Regions from separate parts of the Cupriavidus phytorum genome, predicted to be linked through region 4. Evidence: predicted binding sites of a transcription regulator. Region 4 holds the regulator's gene; each other region holds the start of a gene.

Region 1 (4,457 bases), on a different contig from region 4:
AATTAACGTGGTCTGAACTGAGAAGCATTGGGGCTGGCGCTTGCAGAGCCAGCCCGCGAAATCCGAGCATCGGTGATCGACGGTCCGGAGGGTTGTGCGGTTGGCAACCGTCAGTACCGGACCGGCGAGGGTTTGAACGGGGCCTTGTGCCCCGTTTTTTTTGCCTGGCGCTTATCCGCCGATATTCAGCAGCGCCAGCACCCCCAGCACCAGGAAGATCCCGGCCGCAACCTTGTGCACCAGCCCGATCGGCATCTTGTTGGCGAACCGGTCGCCCAGCAACACGGCCGGTGCGTTGGCGATCATCATGCCGAAGGTGGTACCCATGACCACCGCCAGCACGGCGTCGCTGAAGCGCGCCGCCAGCGCCACCGTGGCAATCTGGGTCTTGTCGCCCATCTCGGCAAAGAAGAAGGCGACGAGGGTGGTGCCGAGGATGCCGATAAAGCCCTTGACCAGCCTGGCCTGCTCGGCGTCGTCGAGCTTGTCGGGGATCAGCATCCACGCGGCCATCGCGATAAAGCCCAGTCCCAGGATCCAGCGCAGCAGGCTTTCGCCAACCACGTGCGTGATCCAGCCGCCGAGCGCGCCAGCGAAGCCGTGGTTGAACAGCGTGGCGATCAGAATGCCGAGGATGATGGGCACCGGCTTGCGGTAGCGCGCGGCCAGTACCAGCGACAGCAATTGCGTCTTGTCGCCCATTTCTGCGAGGGCGACGATGCCTGTGGAGACAAGGAAGGCTTCCATATTGGTCTTGTGGGGTAGCCGGGCCGCAATGCATCGCGAGATGCCAATGACGCAACCCTTTCCCGGCCCGGCCAGAAAGGGTTGGTCATCGGTCTCGCCAGGCATGGACGCTGCCTGGGCCGGTCTGGCCAGGCGGGTCCGGAGCTGCGCACGCCATAACCGCAAGCGGTCAAGTCTGTTGACGTACGCCCCTGTCCCCCGGAGTCCGCATTGCGCGGCGCGGCGAGAGCAGGGCGGCTACTCCCCAATGGAAGCGGCGATTATAACCGCGGCGGCGGCGGCTCGTCCACCGCCGCCGGCGGCCGGCACGGCGCTCAGGCCGGAACCGGGGCGTTGTCGCTGGTCTGGCGGCCGCGGAAATCGGTCCAGCACAGCGCCTTGAAGTCATAGAGCTTGCAGCGGCGCGCCGTGTCGAAATACCAGCGCCAGGAGAAGTTCTCGATGATGATGCGGCCCGGCAGCGCGTGCTCCAGCAGCGCCTGCGCGCGCTTGAGGCGGTACAGCGGCACGCTCATGTCGACGTGGTGCGCGGTGTGTTCCATGATGTGGTGCAGTGCCGCGCCGATGCCATGGCGGAAGCGCAGGTGCACGGTGGTCGAGACGAACGGCTGGGCCCGGGCCCACATCGTCTTGGTGTCGTACCAGGCGACGCTGGTGTGGGTATGGTGCACGTACAGCACGAAGCCGACGGTGACGTTCCACACCAGGAAGGGCAGCACGAAGCCGGCGCCGACCAGCATCCAGACGGACTGCTGCGTGGCCAGCGCCAGGCCGACCAGCGCGCCGATCCAGGCCAGCCCGAACGCCGCCACCAGCACGCAGTCGCCGGTAAAGATCGGGCGGCGCGTGGCCATCTGGCGCTTGCTGGGGAAGAACAGCTTGCACCACCAGATCTCGACCAGGTAATACAGCCCCGGGCCGAAGCCGGTGCGGTAGATGCGCTCCATCACGCGGCGCCAGCGCGGCAGCGCATTGAATTCCTCGAGCGAATACGGAGCCCAGACGAAGTCGAACCCCTTCAGGTTGGTATAGCCGTGATGGACCACGTTATGGCCGACCTCCCACAGGCTGTACGGCGTCAGCGACGGCAGGAAGGTCAGCCGGCCCAGCCACTTGTTCAGGCCGCGGCGCGGGGTCAGGCTCTGGTGGCAGGCATCGTGGCCGATGATAAACAGGCGCGCGATCACCAGCCCCACCAGCACGCCCAGCGCGAGCTTGGCGGCCCAGTGCGGCGCCAGCACCACGCCAGCCAGCACGGCGCCGAACAACAGGTAATCGAAGCTGAACAGCATCAGCGCGCGCGGGGTGCTGCGCTGGCCCAGCGGGATCAGCCAGCCGCGGATGATCTTGCGCGACGGCAGCGGCGCGTCCGGCGCGATCGGTTCAGGCAGCGGAGCCTGGTGCGGGGCACGGGCGCGAGCGCCGGCATGCGCCTGGGCGTGCCCGGGGGCGGGCTCGACGGATGGAGCGGATTGATATGCGGTCATGCAGAACCTTCTGATTGCGGTCGATCGGTATTGGTGCGCGGCAAGGCAGAGTGGCCGCGGCGGAACCGCAAGGTTAGAAGGCTTTGTCGAAGGCAGTCTTGACGGTCGTCAAGCCGGTGGGACGCAGGAAGCGGTAAGGGCGCGCCCGCCGCGGGTGCGGCGGGCCACGGATGCGGACGTGTGGCGGATCAGGCTGCCGGGACGCTGGCCGGCTCGCCCATCACGTAGACGCTGTCGATCACGCGGTCGTCGCCCAGCATGGCAAAGGCGAACAGCTCTTCTTCCAGCGTTTCCGAGCGGTTGCTGCGGCGTGCGATCAGCGGCGTGGCCTTCGGATCCAGCACGATGAAGTCGGCCTCGCAGCCTTCGCTGAAGCTGCCGACGCGGCCGGTCCAGCCCAGCGCCTCCGCCGCGGCGCGGGTGGCCAGGTAGAACATGCGCAGCGCGGTCAGGTAGTAGCCGCCCATGCGCGCCACCTTGTGCGCGGCGTTCATGGTGCGGAACATCGAGAACGAGGTGCCGCCGCCGACGTCGGTGGCCAGCGTCACGTTCAGGCGGTTGGCATCGGACTGGTGGAAGTCATAGAAGCCGCTGCCCAGGAACAGGTTGGAGGTCGGGCAGTGCGCCACCGCCGCGCCGCTGTCGGCCAGCCGGCGGCGGTCGTCCTGGTCCAGGTAAATGGCGTGGCCATACATCGCGCCGGGACGCAGCAGGCCATAGCGGTCGTAGACATCCAGGTAGCTGCGCGCGTCCGGGAACAGCTCGGCCACCCATTTGACCTCGTCGCGGTTCTCGGCCACGTGGGTCTGGATAAAGGCGTCCGGGTAGGCGCGCGCCAGTTCGCCGCAGGCGGCCAGCTGCGCCTCGGTCGAGGTCGGCGCGAAGCGCGGCGTGATCGCGTATGACAGGCGTCCCTTGTTATGCCAGCGCGACAGCAGGTCGGCGGAATCCCGGGCGCCGCTTTCCGCGGTGTCGCGCAGGAACTCGGGGCAGTTGCGGTCCATCATCACCTTGCCGGTGACCATGCGCAGGTTGCGCGCCTCGCTCTCGGCAAACAGGGCGTCGGCCGAGGCCTTGTGCACCGTGCTCCAGACTACCGCGCTGGTGGTGCCGTTGCGCAGCAGCTCCTCGGTGAAGAAGCCGGCGACGCCGCGCGCGTAGTCGGGATCGGCGAAGCGGCGCTCTTCGGGGAAGGTGTAGGTGTCGAGCCAGTGCAGCAGGCCCGGCGACGGCGACGCGATCATGTCGGTCTGCGGGAAGTGCACGTGGGTGTCGATAAAGCCCGGCACGATCAGCTTGCCGCGGTGGTCGACGACCTCGGCGCCGGCCGGGATGCGCGCGGACAGCTGCGCGTAGTCGCCGGCGGCGGCGATGCGCCCGTCGGTGACGATCAGCACCCCGTCGTCCCAATACTGATACGCGTCCTCATGGAATTGCGGGTCGCGCAGGAAATGCAGCACGCGGCCGCGGATGGCGCGGGTACGGGAGTCAGTGGTGGGGTGGCTCGTCATGGTTTGTCTCTCGTGGCCGGCCCGCGCGGCACCGCATGGTGCAAGCTGCAGGCCGGGCTATTGGCATGCGCCGGGCTCAGGCCGCCGGGGCCGTCGCGGGCGGGGACTTGGGCGGAGCGGACCAGAAGTGGTCGACTTCCGCCAGGAACTCGGCCTTCTGCATGGCAGGCAGGAAGGCCGCTTCAAAACTGTTGCGGGCCAGCTTGTGCGCATCGGCCGCGTCCAGCGGCAGTGCGTCGAAGGTGGCTTCCCAGTTCGCATTCATATAGCCGCCGAAGTAGGCCGGGTCGTCCGAATGCAGGGTGATGGCCACGCCCGCGTCCAGCATGCGCTTGAGCGGGTGGTCGCGCAGGTCGGGGTAGACTTTGAGCTTGACGTTCGACAGCGGGCACACCGTCAGCGCCACGCGCTCGCGCGCCAGGCGCGCGACCAGCGCGGCATCGTCGATGGCGCGCACGCCGTGGTCGATGCGCTCCGCCTTCAGGATGTCGAGCGCATCGGTCACGTACTGTGCCGGGCCTTCCTCGCCCGCGTGCGCCACCAGGTGCAGGCCCAGCTCGCGCGCCCGCGCGAACACGCGCGCGAATTTCTCGGGCGGGTTGCCTTTCTCCGACGAATCGAGCCCGACGCCGACGAAGCGGTCGCGATAGGGCAGCGCCGCCTCCAGCGTGGCGAACGCGTCTTCCTCCGACAGATGGCGCAGGAAGCACAG
Region 2 (4,457 bases), on a different contig from region 4:
TGCGCAATTGGCGGAGTGTAGCGAGCGTGCGCGGGCGCGTCAATTTGGCGCCTGGCTCGGCGGGGCGTCGCTCACGGCGACGCCCCGGCGCGGTATCATGGCCTCCATGAACGCCCCCGTCTTTTCCTCCGCGCATCCGGCCGACCAGCTCGCCGAGTTCACCGACGCGGATGCGGCGGTTGCCCGCATCCGCGAGATCTACGATGCATCGGTCGGCGCCGTGCGCGCGCGCTTCGATGCCTTCGCCGGCGGCAAGCCGCTGCCCTCGGCCGCGCACGCGTGCTATCCGTACCTGGGCATCTCGGTCAACATCGAGACCATGGTCACCGACAGCCGGCCCTCCTGGGGCACGGTGGCGTATCCTGGCGTTTACGGCACCACGGTGACGCGCCCCGACCTGCTGGCGGATTACTACCGCGACCAGATCGAGCGGCTGATGCGCTATCACCGCGTGCCGGTGGTGGTGGGCCTGAGCCGGCGCCCGATCCCGCTGCCGTTCGTGATCGAGGCCTCGACCACCGACATCAGCTACACCCAGGCGCGCGAGCTGGAAGCGTCGTTCGTGCTGCCGGAGCTGAACCGCATCGATGACGGCATTGCCAACGGCACCTACGAGCCGGTGCCGGGCGAAGCCTGGCCGCTGTCGCTGTTCCCCGCCGAGCGCGTGGACCTGGCGCTGCAGCGGCTCTACCACTACACCGGCACGGCGCCGCAGCACTTCCAGCGCTTCGTGCTGTTCACCAACTACCAGCGCTATGTCGACGAGTTCGTCGCGCTGGGGCGCGCGCTGATGGGTAACGGCAACGGCAATGGCGATGGCGGCGGCTACACGCGCTTCGTCGAGCCCGGCGACGTGGTGCAGGACCTGGGCGCGCCCGAACCCGACGACGCCACGCGTCCGCGCGTGCTGCCGCAGATGCCGGCCTACCACCTGGTGCGCGGCGACAAGCTGGGCGTGACGCTGGTCAATATCGGCGTGGGGCCGTCCAACGCCAAGACCATGACCGACCACCTCGCCGTGCTGCGCCCGCACTGCTGGCTGATGGTGGGCCACTGCGGCGGCCTGCGCCGCTCGCAGCAGCTTGGCGACTATGTGCTGGCGCACGCCTATGTGCGCGACGACCACGTGCTCGACCACGACCTGCCGCCGTGGGTGCCGGTGCCGCCGATCGCCGAGATCCAGGTGGCGCTGCAGGAAGCCGTGGCGCGCGTGACGGGTTTGTCCGGCAACGAGATGAAGACGCGCATGCGCACCGGCACGGTGGTATCGACCGATGACCGCAACTGGGAGCTGAAGTCCAAGTCGCTGTACGCGCGCTTCAACCAGTCGCGCGCGATCGCCATCGACATGGAAAGCGCGGCGGTGGCCGCCAACGGCTTCCGCCTGCGCGTGCCGTATGGCACCCTGCTGTGCGTCTCGGACAAGCCGCTGCATGGCGAACTCAAGCTGCGCGGCATGGCCAACGCGTTCTATCGACAGCGCGTCAGCCAGCATATGACCATCGGCCTCGAAGCGATCCGCATCCTGCGCGAGAACGGCGTCGAGCAACTGCATTCGCGCAAGCTGCGCAGCTTCGACGAGCCGGCGTTCAGGTAGCGGTGCGCTGCGCCTTCTCGTGGAATGCAAAAGGCCGGCGCCCCAAGGGGCGCCGGCCTTTTTTTTATCGCGCGGCAGGATCAGAACCGATACCCGACCCCGAAGCTGAACAGCCACGGATCGAGGCTTACCTTGGAGACCTTGACGTCCCCCGCCTTCACATCGCTCTTCAGCCAGATCTTCTTGATGTCGGCGTTCAGGAACCAGTTCCTGGTCAGCTTGTAGTCCATGCCGATCTGCAGCGCCGGGCCCACGCTCCAGCTATCCAGTTGCAGCGAGTTGTTGGCGAGGTTTTCGCCCCAGATGTGGGTGAAGTTCAGGCCCGCGCCGATATACGGACGGAAGGTGCCGTTGGGAATGAGGTGGTACTGCATCAGCAGCGTCGGCGGCAGATGCTTGAAGGTGCCGATCTTGTTGCCGTCAAGATAGACGTTCTGCTTCTGCGGCACCGTCAGTACCAGTTCGGCGGCAAGGTTCGGCGTGAAGAAGTAGGTGACGTCCAGTTCCGGAATCCACTTGTTGTTGACCGTGATGCGGTCTGAGCGGCCGACGCCGCCAACGGGATCCGAGCTGTGGGCCATGTCGAGGTAGGTGCCGCGCAGCCGCACCATCCAGTTGCCCTGGGCGTCGTCCGCGGCGGCCGCGGGCGTGGCGAAGGCGCCGAGCATGGCGCAGGCGGCGATGGCCGAACAGGTGGCGGTGCGAAGAGACAGTGTTTTCATGAGGTCTGCTTGGTTTGTTATCGAAGCTGCGCCCAGTGTGGCCGAGCGGGCCGGCGAGGGCCTTGACACAAAACAAGCGGAACCAAATGGCGCGCGCGGCGTCGCGATCGCGCTACAACGCGGCACAACCAACGCGCCCTCGGACATCGCTTCTAACCACATGCGAAATGATTCGTAGCGCGTCCCGATGCCGCCGCTTACGCTGTGCGAAAGATCCGAGCACGCGCAACACGTGTCCGGATCGCACCAGGCATGTCGTGGGCGTCCGCAAGGGCGTCTTTCCGGGTGTGCCCCGTGGGGGCGGGGCACACCGGTTTTCTTGCGCAACGCTACACGACAGGCATCAGGCCACGGCGGCGCTGGCCGTGTTGTGAGCGCCGGCCGCAAAGCCCGCCTGCAGGTGCCGGTTCACGCCCGACAGCACCGCACGCAATGAAGCCGTGACGAGGTTGGCGTCGATGCCTGCGCCGAACCCGGTCGGCGAATCGCCCACGCGGACTTCGACATAGCACGCTGCGCGCGCGTCGGCGCCGGCGTTCATCGCATGCTCGTGGTAGTCCATCACGCGTACCGGCAGGTCCAGCGCATCGATGAAGGCGTCGATGGGACCGTTGCCGCTGCCGCGCACGCTGCAGGGCTGGCCGTCGCGCTCCATCTGCACCGTGATCGCGGTGGCGCCGGTACTGTCGCTTGCCAGCTGGTGCGAGACATAGCGCAGCGGCGCCTCGCGCGCCAGGTACTCGCGCTGGAACAGGCCATACAGGTCGTCCGCGCTCGCTTCCAGTCCGGTGTCGTCGGTCATGGCCTGCACCGCGCGGCTGAACTCGATCTGCAGCCGGCGCGGCAGGTAGAGGCCATGCACCTGTTCCAGCAGGTACGCCATGCCGCCTTTGCCCGACTGGCTGTTGACGCGGATCACCGCATCGTAGCTGCGGCCCAGGTCGGCCGGGTCGATCGGCAGGTAGGGCACTTCCCAGACCGCGTCCGGCTGCTGCTGCGCAAAGCCCTTGCGGATTGCATCCTGGTGCGAACCCGAAAACGCGGTGAACACCAGGTCGCCCACATACGGATGGCGCGGGTGCACCGGCAGCTGGTTGCAGTGCTCCACGCACTGGCGCACCGCATCGATGTCGGAGAAGTCGAGCTGCGGCGCCACGCCTTGCGTATAGAGGTTCAGCGCCAGCGTCACCAGGTCGACGTTGCCGGTGCGCTCGCCGTTGCCGAACAGGCAGCCCTCGACCCGGTCGGCGCCCGCCATCAAAGCCAGCTCCGCCGCTGCCACCGCGGTGCCGCGGTCGTTGTGCGGATGCACGGACAACGCGATGTGCTCGCGCCGCGCAAGGCGGCGGTGCATCCATTCGATCTGGTCGGCGAACACGTTGGGCGTGCTGCATTCCACCGTGGTGGGCAGGTTCAGGATTATCTGGCGGCCCGGTCCGGCCTGCCACGCGGCCGACACCGCGTCGCTGACTTCCAGCGAGAAATCGAGCTCGGCCAGGCTGAAGGTCTCGGGCGAATACTCGTAGGTCCAGGCGGTCTCGGGCATGGCATCGGTCAGCGCCTTGATCAGGCGCGTGCCCGAAACCGCGACTTCCTTGATCTCGTCGCGCGAGGCATTGAAGACGATGCGCCGCCAGGCCGGCGCGATCGGGTTGTACAGGTGCACGATGGCGCGTGCCGCGCCGCGCACGGATTCGACGGTGCGGCGGATCAGGTCTTCGCGCGACTGCGTCAGCACGACGATGGTGACGTCGTCGGGGATGCGCCGTTCCTCGATCAGCATGCGCACGAAGTCGAAGTCGGTCTGCGATGCGGCGGGGAACGCCACCTCGATTTCCTTCAGGCCGATCTTCACCAGCTGTTCGAAGAAGCGCAGCTTGCGCGCCGGGTTCATCGGCTCGATCAGGGCCTGGTTGCCGTCGCGCAGGTCGGTGCTCATCCAGCGCGGTGCGCGCGTGATGGTGCGGCCGGGCCAGGTGCGGTCAGCAAGGTCGACGGTAGCGGCGGGGCGGTACTTGGTGGCGGGATTGACGAGCATACGGGGTCTCCTTCCTCGCAAGGGAAGATGAAAAATCGAAAAACGGGAAAAGGGTGGCGCAAGGCTGCCGAACTGCCACGGGGCCCTAGGCCCGGCAACC
Region 3 (4,457 bases), on a different contig from region 4:
GCCGTCGCCACGGCTTGCATCTGTTCGCGGCTGCGTCCGGTCTTGCCGACGACCCGCATGCCCTGCGTCAGGCACAACAGCATCCGCGCAGTCGCTTCGACGTCCACATGGGCCGGGATCGAGCCGTCTTGCTGGCCCTGGCGGATCAGGTCGGCCAGCAACGCCTCGTTGCGCGCCATCGCGGCGGCGATGTGGCTGGCCACTGGTCTGTCGAATGCAGACAGTTCCACCGCGCTGCAGACGACCAGGCAACCTTGCCGGCCAGTGGCACCCTGGGCGGAGTCGGCGTAGAAGTCCAGCGTGGCGCGCAGGCGTTCCAGCCCGGTGCCGGCGCTGTCGATGGCCCGGTGCAGCTTCTCCGACCGCTGCGCGCGGTAGCGATCGAACGCCGCCAGGAACAGCGATTGCTTGTCCTTGAACGCCTTGTAGAGACTGCCCTGCGCGAGACGCATGGCGCGGGTCAGGTCGGAGATCGAAGCGCCGTGGTAGCCGCGTTCGCTGAACACGCGCACGGCCCGATCCAGCGCCTGGTCGACGCTGAACTCGCGCGGGCGGCCCCGGCTGCGTGGGCGCGTGGGATCCTGAGGGTGGGTTGCTGTCATGCCGCAGACTGGCAAATTAGGAAACGATGGCTCCCAATATAGCACCTCATCGGCGCTTCGTCATGACGGCTTCCTTGCACGGCATTGAAGTATCGACAGGCACGCCGTGCAACTTCTTAAGCGGGCGGCGGACGCCATAGCGTCGATTTCCCGAACAGGCTTTCCACCAGGTCCACGGACAGTTGCGCGGTCTGGTTGCGCACGTCGCAGGCCGGGTTCAGTTCCATCACGTCGAGCGATGCCAGCCGGCCGGTATCGGCGATCATTTCCATGCACAGCTGGGTTTCGCGATAGGTCGGCCCGCCCGGCACGGTGGTGCCCACGCCGGGCGCAATCACGCAGTCGAGGAAATCCACGTCGAAGCTGACGTGCAGGTGCGTCTGCGCGTCGATGCCGGCCAGCGCCTGCTGCATGGTGTGGCGCATGCCGTTCTCGTCGATGTAGCGCATGTCGTACACCGCCAGATGTAATTCGTGCAGGCGGCGCTTTTCCTCCGCATCGACGCTGCGGATGCCGATCTGCCGGATCGCGCTGCGCTGTACCGCCGGCGCCGCGCCGGCCAGCGTGGTCAGCGGTGCCGGACCGTCTCCGCACAGGCAGGCCACGGGCATGCCATGCATGTTGCCGGTAGGGGTGGTGGTGCCGATATTGGCGTCGGCGTGCGCGTCGAGCCACAGCACCATCAGGGTCTTGCCGGTGTCACGGCAATGGCGCGCCGCGGCGCTGATCGAGCCGATCGCCAGGCAATGGTCGCCACCCATCAGCAGCGGCAGCCGACCGGCTTGCAGGGTGCCGAGGCAGGCGTCATAGACGGCACGGTTCCACGCCAGCACTTCGTCGAGGTGGCGCAGGCCGTCCCGGGGCGGCTCCCACGGATTGGCGGGGCCGTCGAGGTTGCCGGCGTCCTCGACCTGCAGTTTGTTGCGAGACAGCGCCTGCGCCAGGCCGGCGACGCGCAGCGCCTCCGGGCCCATCGAGCAGCCGCGCGTGCCGGCCCCGACGTCGGTGGGGGCGCCAATCAGCGTGACAGGTTTCATGGCATGAATGTGGTGAGTACGGATGCCAGCCAATCGTTGCAGGTTTCGTACCCGCTTGGACCGCCACATGCCTGCGGTCCAGGGCCTAGCCTTCGATTTCGCTGCGCACCAGCAGCACGGGCTTGCTCGTCTTGGCCAGCACGCCTTCCGATACGCTGCCCATCAGCAGGCGCCGTACCCCGCGGCGCCCGTGCGTGCCCAGCACGATCAGGTCGGCATTCCAGGCATCGGCCTCGGCAACGATGGTCGACGAGATCTGGCCCGGCGCCACCGGCTTTTCATCCAGTTGCATCAGGTGCGGCACGCCCGCCTCGCTGAGCCTGACGGAGGCCGCATCGAGTGCCTTGCGGCCATGCGCGATGAGGCTGTCGACCAGTTCTTTCGGGTTGAAGTAGCTGGCTTCGAAAAAGATATCGGTGTCGTCCGCCACGAACAGGGCCTTGACCTCGGCGCCGGTTGCCCTGGCGATGATGATGGCCTGGCTCAGGGCCAGGTCCGAAGAGCGGCTGCCATCGACGGCGAGCAGGATGCGCTGGTACATGATGAGTCTCCTGACGAAGGGATGTGCGGAATCAAGGTGGCGGGCGCCTTATTCAGCCTAGATGCCGGCGTCGATGCGCGCTTGACGCGCATCAATCCAAAGCGGCAGGGTGGCGCCTAGTCGATTGCGACCAGGAGCGCAATGATGACGACAGGATGTTGGTCTGAAGGGTTATGCGTCGGGCGCGTGACAAACCACCTCGATGTTGTGCCCGTCAGGACCAATGACGAAGGCCGCATAGTAGTTCGCATGGTAATGCGGCCGCAGCCCGGGGCCGCCATTGTCCGTGGCCCCGGCCGCCAGCGCTGCGCGATGAAAGGCGTCGACCTGCTGCCGGGTCTCGGCGACAAACGCCAGGTGCAGATGCGCGGGCTTCTCGTCGGTCTGGAACAGGCATAGCGAAGCCTTGCCGCTGCCGCTGAGTTCGACGCCGTACGCCGGCGGCCCCTCCGACGCTACCGCTACACCGAGCGGCTCCAGCGCCTTGAGGAAGAACGTCTTGCTGACGGCGTAGTCGCTGACTCCGAATTTGACGTGGTCAAACATGGGTGCTCCTCGGTCGTTGGCTCGATGGATGGCGACGTTAGGTTGACTGCAGCGAACGAATGCCGACTCTATCACGGCAATCCGGGCGGGCTCCGATCGCGTCCTGCGCTGCCATATGCCATGCCAGACATAAGCAGGGCCACATCCGCGCTTGCTGACACAATCAGGAATCATTATCATTCCGGGTTTTGTTACAAATCATTAGAAAGCCAGCGCGCGCAGCTGCAGCCACCATGCAAACCCTTCCGGCCACCTCCATCCGTTTCGCCCTTCGTCCTCGCCCGCTGTCCCTGCTGATCTGTGCCATCGCGGGCACGATGCCGCTTGTCTCGGCCGCACAGGCCCAAGCACAAGCTCAAGCCCAGGCGCCGGCGGCGTCGGTGGAAGCGGGCAGCCTGAATGCCGTGGAGGTCCGGGTCGACCGTATCAAGAGCGACCTGGTCAACCCGATGCGGCAGGTCACGGTGATCGAGCGCGAGGAGCTGGACGAACTGCGCACGGGTTCGACCAACCTTGCCACCATGCTGAGCAAGGTCATCCCGGGCATGGCCGATTCCAGCCGCACGGTGACGGATTTCGGCCAGACGCTGCGCGGGCGCAGCGCGCTGGTGCTGGTCGACGGCATCCCGCTGAACACCAACCGCGACTCGGCGCGCAACCTGGCCACCATCGACCCCAGCAATATCGAGCGCATCGAGGTGCTGCGCGGCAGCAGCGCGCTCTACGGGGCGGGCGCCAGCGGCGGCATCATCTCGATCACCACGCGCCAGGCCGGCGGACCGCCGAGCGCGGATACCACGGTGACGCTGGGCACGCCGCTGACGCGGCTGAGCAAGGAAGGGCTGAGCGCCAACGTGCAGCAGCATTTCTCCGGCAGCCAGGGCCCGATCGACTATGCCTTCCACCTCGGCGCGCAGCGCATCGGCAGCCCCTACGATGCCGAAGGCCACCGCATTGCGCCGGAGCCCAGCCAGGGCGATCTCTTCGATTCCAACGTCTACAACCTGAGCGGCAAGCTGGGCTGGCGCATCGACGGCCAGCAGCGCCTGCAGCTGAGCGTCAGCCGTTACCAGGCGAAGCAGAACACCGACTATGCGTCCGATCCGTCGGTGGCCCGGGCGCCGGCCGGCTCCACCGCCGCGCGCGCGATCCGCGGCCTGCAGCTGGACAACCAGAACGAGTTGCGCAATACCGTGGTCAACCTGGACTACCAGCACCAGGACCTGTTCGGCAGCACGGTATCGAGCCAGTTCTACTACCGCGACTATTTCACGCGTTTCCCGCCCTTCGATGCGCGCGCGGTGGCCACGCGCGGCGGCAATGTCGACCAGATCAGCCAGAACAGCGACGTGTTCGGCGGGCGCCTGACCATCAGCACGCCACTGGGCCAGGCCAAGGCCACCAAGCTGCTGTGGGGCGCCGACTACAACCAGGAGCGCAGCGACATGCCGCTGGACCTGTTCGATCCGCGCGCCTACGACAGCAGCGGCGGGCTGGTCTTCAACCGCATCGGCACGGCCACCTACATGCCGCCGCTGACCACGCGCAGTGGCGGCATCTTCGGCCAGCTGCAGCACAAGTTCAGCGAGCAGTGGTCGGCCGAGGGCGGCCTGCGCTATGAGCGCGCCAGCGCCAGCTTCGATGACTTCGTGCCGCTGTCGCAATCGCGCGTGAGCAACCCGGCCACGGTCAAGGGCGGCACGGTCAACTATGGCGCCTGGCTGTTCAACC
Region 4 (4,457 bases):
GACCTCGATCCAGCTGCGGTCCTCGAGCTTCTTGATCACTTCCGTGCTGACCGTCACGCCGCGGATTTCCTCGATATCGCCGCGGGTCACCGGCTGGCGGTAGGCGATGATCGCCAGGGTCTCCATCACCGCACGCGAGTATTTTGGCGGTTTTTCCGGATTCAGGCGGTCGAGGTATTCCCGCATTTCGGGCCGGCTCTGGAACCGCCAGCCGCTGGCCAGCGCCACCAGCTCGACGCCGCGCGGGCGCCAGTCCTGGCGCAGTTCGTCCAGCAGCACGCGGATGGTGTCTGCGCCGACGTCATCGTCGAACAGGCGGCGCAGATCGTTGACACGCAACGGTTCCTGCGCGCAGATCAGCGCCGTCTCGAGGACGATCTTCGCCTCTTGGGTATTCATGTTGATGGTGTGCAGCCTGTCTTTGCACCTGCTCCCGGACGGATCCGGGGCACCGGAGATTTTGGATACAGCGGTGCCAAAGCCACCGCCATCTCATTGCGCAGCGAGCCGGATACCTGCCGTACCCAGGCCGTGCACTTCCCTTTCTTTGCATCGAGTTGCCGGGGCTTCCGGCAGGAGATCGTCCGCATGCCGTCATGGATCGGCCAGCGAACCTCTTGCGTCGCTCGTCCGCACAAACGGACATCGCGGTCGGCGAACTGAACGCCTCGGACGCAAGAAAATACGGGTATCGGGAGCAAGGCCGGCATCTACCACGCCGCAGCGCCAACCGGACTTTTGAACCAGATCTTTTGAACCGGATGGACCGCGGGGACTGGCGCTCATCGAAAGCCTTCCGCTTCCCGCGTCCCGAGCGCGCCTTCGGATAGGAAGACCACCAGGCGCTGCTCGCCGCTGCTTACCGCAGCCTGTCTGACTCCGCGCGATACCGCAATGCAGGCGATTGTATGGCATTCCCGGCTCCGCCTGCAACCACCATCCTGCTTGCGCGGGGTGCCAACGCCGCAGGATGCCCCGTGCCGCATCAAAACACCAGACAGAAGCCCTGTTCCGCCAGCGAATGTGGCAGCAGCACCGCTCGGGCGATGCCAAGACCTCCGAACGCCATCACGGCAAGACCCGCGCCCAGGCGCACGCCCGGTCGCCGCGACCACAGTCTCAGATAGCCGGACAGCCCGGACAGCACCAGCAGGTTCGGCAGCGTGCCAAGCCCGAACACGCCCATTACCAGCGCGCCCGAACCGGCATTGCCCGCCAGCAGCGCCAGCGTCAGCGCGCCGTAGACCATGCCGCACGGTACCAGCCCCCAGGCCAGGCCCACGCCATAACGCCGTGCCAGCCCCCCGCGCGCCCGCACGAAGGCCGGCATCGCGCCGGCGAGTCCACCGAGCCGGCCGGCCACCGCAGTGCCGGCACGCGCCGCCATCCGCTCCAGCCAGTTCACGGTAAAGGTGCTGCCGCGCAGGAGACGCCAGCCCGACCACAGCAGCATCAGGCTGCCTGCACCGAACAGCCAGCGCTGCACCGGCAGGTAATCCTGCTTCCACGCGGTTGCGCCGGCGGCGCCCAGCGCGGCACCGAGCAGCATATAGGTGGTAATCCTGCCAAAGTGCATCACCAACAACTCGCCAAGCCATGCAGTGCGGCTGCGCACCAGGCTGACCGGCGCTGCCTTGCCGCGCCGCTGCTCCACGGCCAGCGCCACCCCGCCGCACATGGCGGCGCAGTGCACGCCGCCCAGCAGAGCGAGCAGGAAAACGCTGATCAATACTCCAAATGTCAATTCTGTCTCCCTGCCGCATCACATCGCACGGTAAAATGACCATATCGTGCCCCGCTGCCATTTCTAGCAGGTTCCAATTGCTCACCTCCATCCCCATTACCGAGATGTCACCCCGCTGCTCCACCTGTGCGATGGGACAGCTGTGCCTCCCGGTCGGCATGTCGCAGCAAGACCTTGCCAAGATCGACACGCTGGTGCAGGAACGCATCCGCGTGCACAAGGGGGAAACCCTCTATCGCATGGGTGACCCGCTCACTGCGGTCTACGCCATCCGCTTCGGTACGCTCAAGACGCATGTGACCACCGAAGACGGGCGCTCCCAGATTACCGGGTTCCACCTGCCCGGCGAAATCGTCGGACTCGACGGCCTGGGCGAGATGCAGCATGCATCCGATGCGACCGCGCTCGAAGACACCGAGGTATGCGTGGTCCGCATGAACGACCTGCAGACGCTGTCGGCCGACCTGCCTTCGCTGCAACAGCAGTTCCTGCGCCTGATGGGCAAGGAAATCACCCATGACCAGCTGATGCTGGTCACGCTCGGCTCGATGCGCGCCGAGGAGCGCCTGGCCGCCTTCCTGATCAACCTGTCGGAACGGCTGTCCGCGCGCGGTTATTCTGCGTCCGAGTTTGTGATGCGCATGAGCCGCGAAGAGATCGGCAGCTACCTCGGGCTGAAGCTCGAGACCGTCAGCCGCCTGTTCTCGCGCTTCGCCGAAGCCGGGCTGATCCAGATTCGCCAGCGGCATGTCAAGCTGATCGACATCGACGGCATCAAGCAACTCTACAGCCGTAGCTGCTGAGCCACCGCGGCGTTGCCGCGCCCCCTGCGGCGCCGGCAACGCGGTGCTCCTTCCCTATTCCAGTTCGTCCGTATCCGACAGCCGCGTCGGCATGGTGTACAGCGTCAGCCCGCTGGACAACGCGCAGAACACCCACGCCAGCAGGAAGCTGACGGTATAGACCGACTCGCGCGACGATTCGATCGGGTGGCCGAAGAATTTCAGGTCGCCCGGATCGACGACGGAAAACACCGTCGCCGTCGCCAGGCCAGCCATCAGGAAGCCCGGCCACAGCACCCACATCAGCCAGCGCAACCTCATGGCTGTCTCGCTGCCGCGGACCTGGGCGACACCGCTTCCACCTTCTCGACCACCAGGCCATGCCGCGCCGCGCCCTGCACCGGCAGGTCGGGATGCGCCGACGCCAGCCAGATCGTCACGCCGCACGCCACCATGGCCACCAGCGGACCGGCCATCAGCAGCCACGGCCACGGTTCCTTCCACCACGGATTGCCTTGCTGACTCATCTTGCCCCCTTCGTCCTGGCGACTACGTCAGAGTCGCCTAGCTTCACAAATCGCGCGGCACGATAAAACTGGTGGATTGCCGGATTTCGGCATGCCCCTGCTCCGTGCCTTCGCTCGTTACCGTTACGTTGATCTTGTGCGTGCCCTGCCTGGCGGCCTCGATCGGCACGCGGATGCGGATCGGCAGCAGCCGGTTGGAGGTTGGCGCCAGTGATTCGGCCTGCTGGTCGTATTCGACGGTCAGGTCCTTCAGTTCATCGCTGTCGGCGCGCACGCGGATATGCATCGGCGCTTCGGTGGTGTTGATCAACTGCAGCCGATAGACGTTCTCGATCCAGCGTCCTTCCACCTCCCGGCCCAGCGCACCGCGATCGCGGATGATGTCGACCTTCAGCGGCGTGCGCAGCATGATCGACGCCATGAACCCCGCCAGCAGCGCCACCCAGATCACCGAGTAGATGATGACGCGCGGACGCAGCAGGCGCTTGCGCGATGCCGCAGCGGACAGGCCCTTGCGCATCGCGTTTTCCGAGGTGTACCGGATCAGCCCGCGCGGGTAGTCCATCTTGTCCATGACCTGGTTGCAGGCATCGATGCAGGCGCCGCAGCCGATGCATTCGTACTGCAGGCCGTCGCGGATGTCGATGCCGGTCGGGCACACCTGCACGCAGATGCTGCAGTTGACGCAATCGCCAAGCCCGGCCTGGTGATGGTCGGTCTTGCGCGAGCGGCTGCCGCGCGGCTCGCCCCGGCCGACGTCATAGGTCACGACATAGGTGTCGCGGTCCACCATCACGCTCTGGAAACGCGCGTAGGGGCACATGTACTTGCACACCTGCTCGCGCATGAAGCCTGCGTTGCCCCACGTGGCGAACGCGTAGAACAGCATCCAGAACGCCTGCCAGGGACCCAGCGACAGCGCCAGCACTTCGCCGCCCAGCTCGCGGATCGGCGCAAAGTAGCCGATGAACGTGAAGCCGGTCCACAGTGCGATCAGCACCCATAGGAAATGCTTGGTTGCCTTGATGCGGAATTTGCGCAGGCTCCACGGATCCCCGTCGAGGCGGATGCGGGCGATGCGGTCGCCTTCGACCCGCCGCTCGATCCACATGAAGATCTCGGTGTAGACCGTTTGCGGACAGGCGTAGCCACAGAACAAACGCCCCGCGATCGCGGTGAACAGGAACAGCGCCAGTGCAGAGATGACCAGCAGCACCGCCAGGTAGATGACGTCCTGCGGCCACAGCACCAGCCCGAAGATATAGAACTTGCGCTCGCCAAGGTCGAACAGCACGGCCTGGCGTCCGTTCCATTGGAGCCAGGGCGTGCCGTAGTAGATCAGCTGGGTCAGGATCACCAGCCAGACCCGCCAGCTGGAGAACGCGCCCTTCACTGAGCGCGGAT

Evidence for each region. The regulator FNR, encoded in region 4, switches genes on or off when oxygen is low (the NO sensors DNR and NnrR bind a similar motif). The targets are predictions, from matches to a motif close to TTGATNNNNATCAA.
Region 1: a site for FNR is predicted at 2,333-2,346, ahead of C7416_RS14190 (fatty acid desaturase). Genes of this name have one in related genera too.
Region 2: a site for FNR is predicted at 2,382-2,395, ahead of C7416_RS21880 (OmpW/AlkL family protein). Genes of this name have one in related genera too.
Region 3: a site for FNR is predicted at 2,262-2,275, ahead of C7416_RS19060 (universal stress protein). Genes of this name have one in related genera too.

What each region holds. Positions count from the first base shown of each region.
Region 1 is NZ_QKZN01000005.1:4,530-8,986, forward strand. Features, by position in the region: gene C7416_RS14180 (urate hydroxylase PuuD) at 1-6, shown strand, start outside; gene C7416_RS14185 (TMEM165/GDT1 family protein) at 172-747, opposite strand; yybP-ykoY riboswitch at 882-1,005, opposite strand; gene C7416_RS14190 (fatty acid desaturase) at 1,062-2,234, opposite strand; gene guaD (guanine deaminase) at 2,423-3,745, opposite strand; gene C7416_RS14200 (adenosine deaminase) at 3,822-4,457, opposite strand, start outside.
Region 2 is NZ_QKZN01000009.1:183,307-187,763, forward strand. Features, by position in the region: gene C7416_RS21875 (AMP nucleosidase) at 98-1,597, shown strand; gene C7416_RS21880 (OmpW/AlkL family protein) at 1,678-2,319, opposite strand; gene leuA (2-isopropylmalate synthase) at 2,663-4,357, opposite strand.
Region 3 is NZ_QKZN01000007.1:186,695-191,151, reverse strand. Features, by position in the region: gene C7416_RS19070 (TetR/AcrR family transcriptional regulator) at 1-602, opposite strand, end outside; gene rocF (arginase) at 719-1,639, opposite strand; gene C7416_RS19060 (universal stress protein) at 1,725-2,180, opposite strand; gene C7416_RS19055 (VOC family protein) at 2,352-2,726, opposite strand; gene C7416_RS19050 (TonB-dependent receptor) at 2,960-4,457, shown strand, end outside.
Region 4 is NZ_QKZN01000002.1:352,087-356,543, reverse strand. Features, by position in the region: gene scpB (SMC-Scp complex subunit ScpB) at 1-399, opposite strand, end outside; gene C7416_RS07035 (sulfite exporter TauE/SafE family protein) at 986-1,744, opposite strand; gene fnr (fumarate/nitrate reduction transcriptional regulator Fnr) at 1,822-2,547, shown strand; gene C7416_RS07025 (hypothetical protein) at 2,602-2,847, opposite strand; gene C7416_RS07020 (FixH family protein) at 2,844-3,053, opposite strand; gene ccoG (cytochrome c oxidase accessory protein CcoG) at 3,097-4,457, opposite strand, start outside.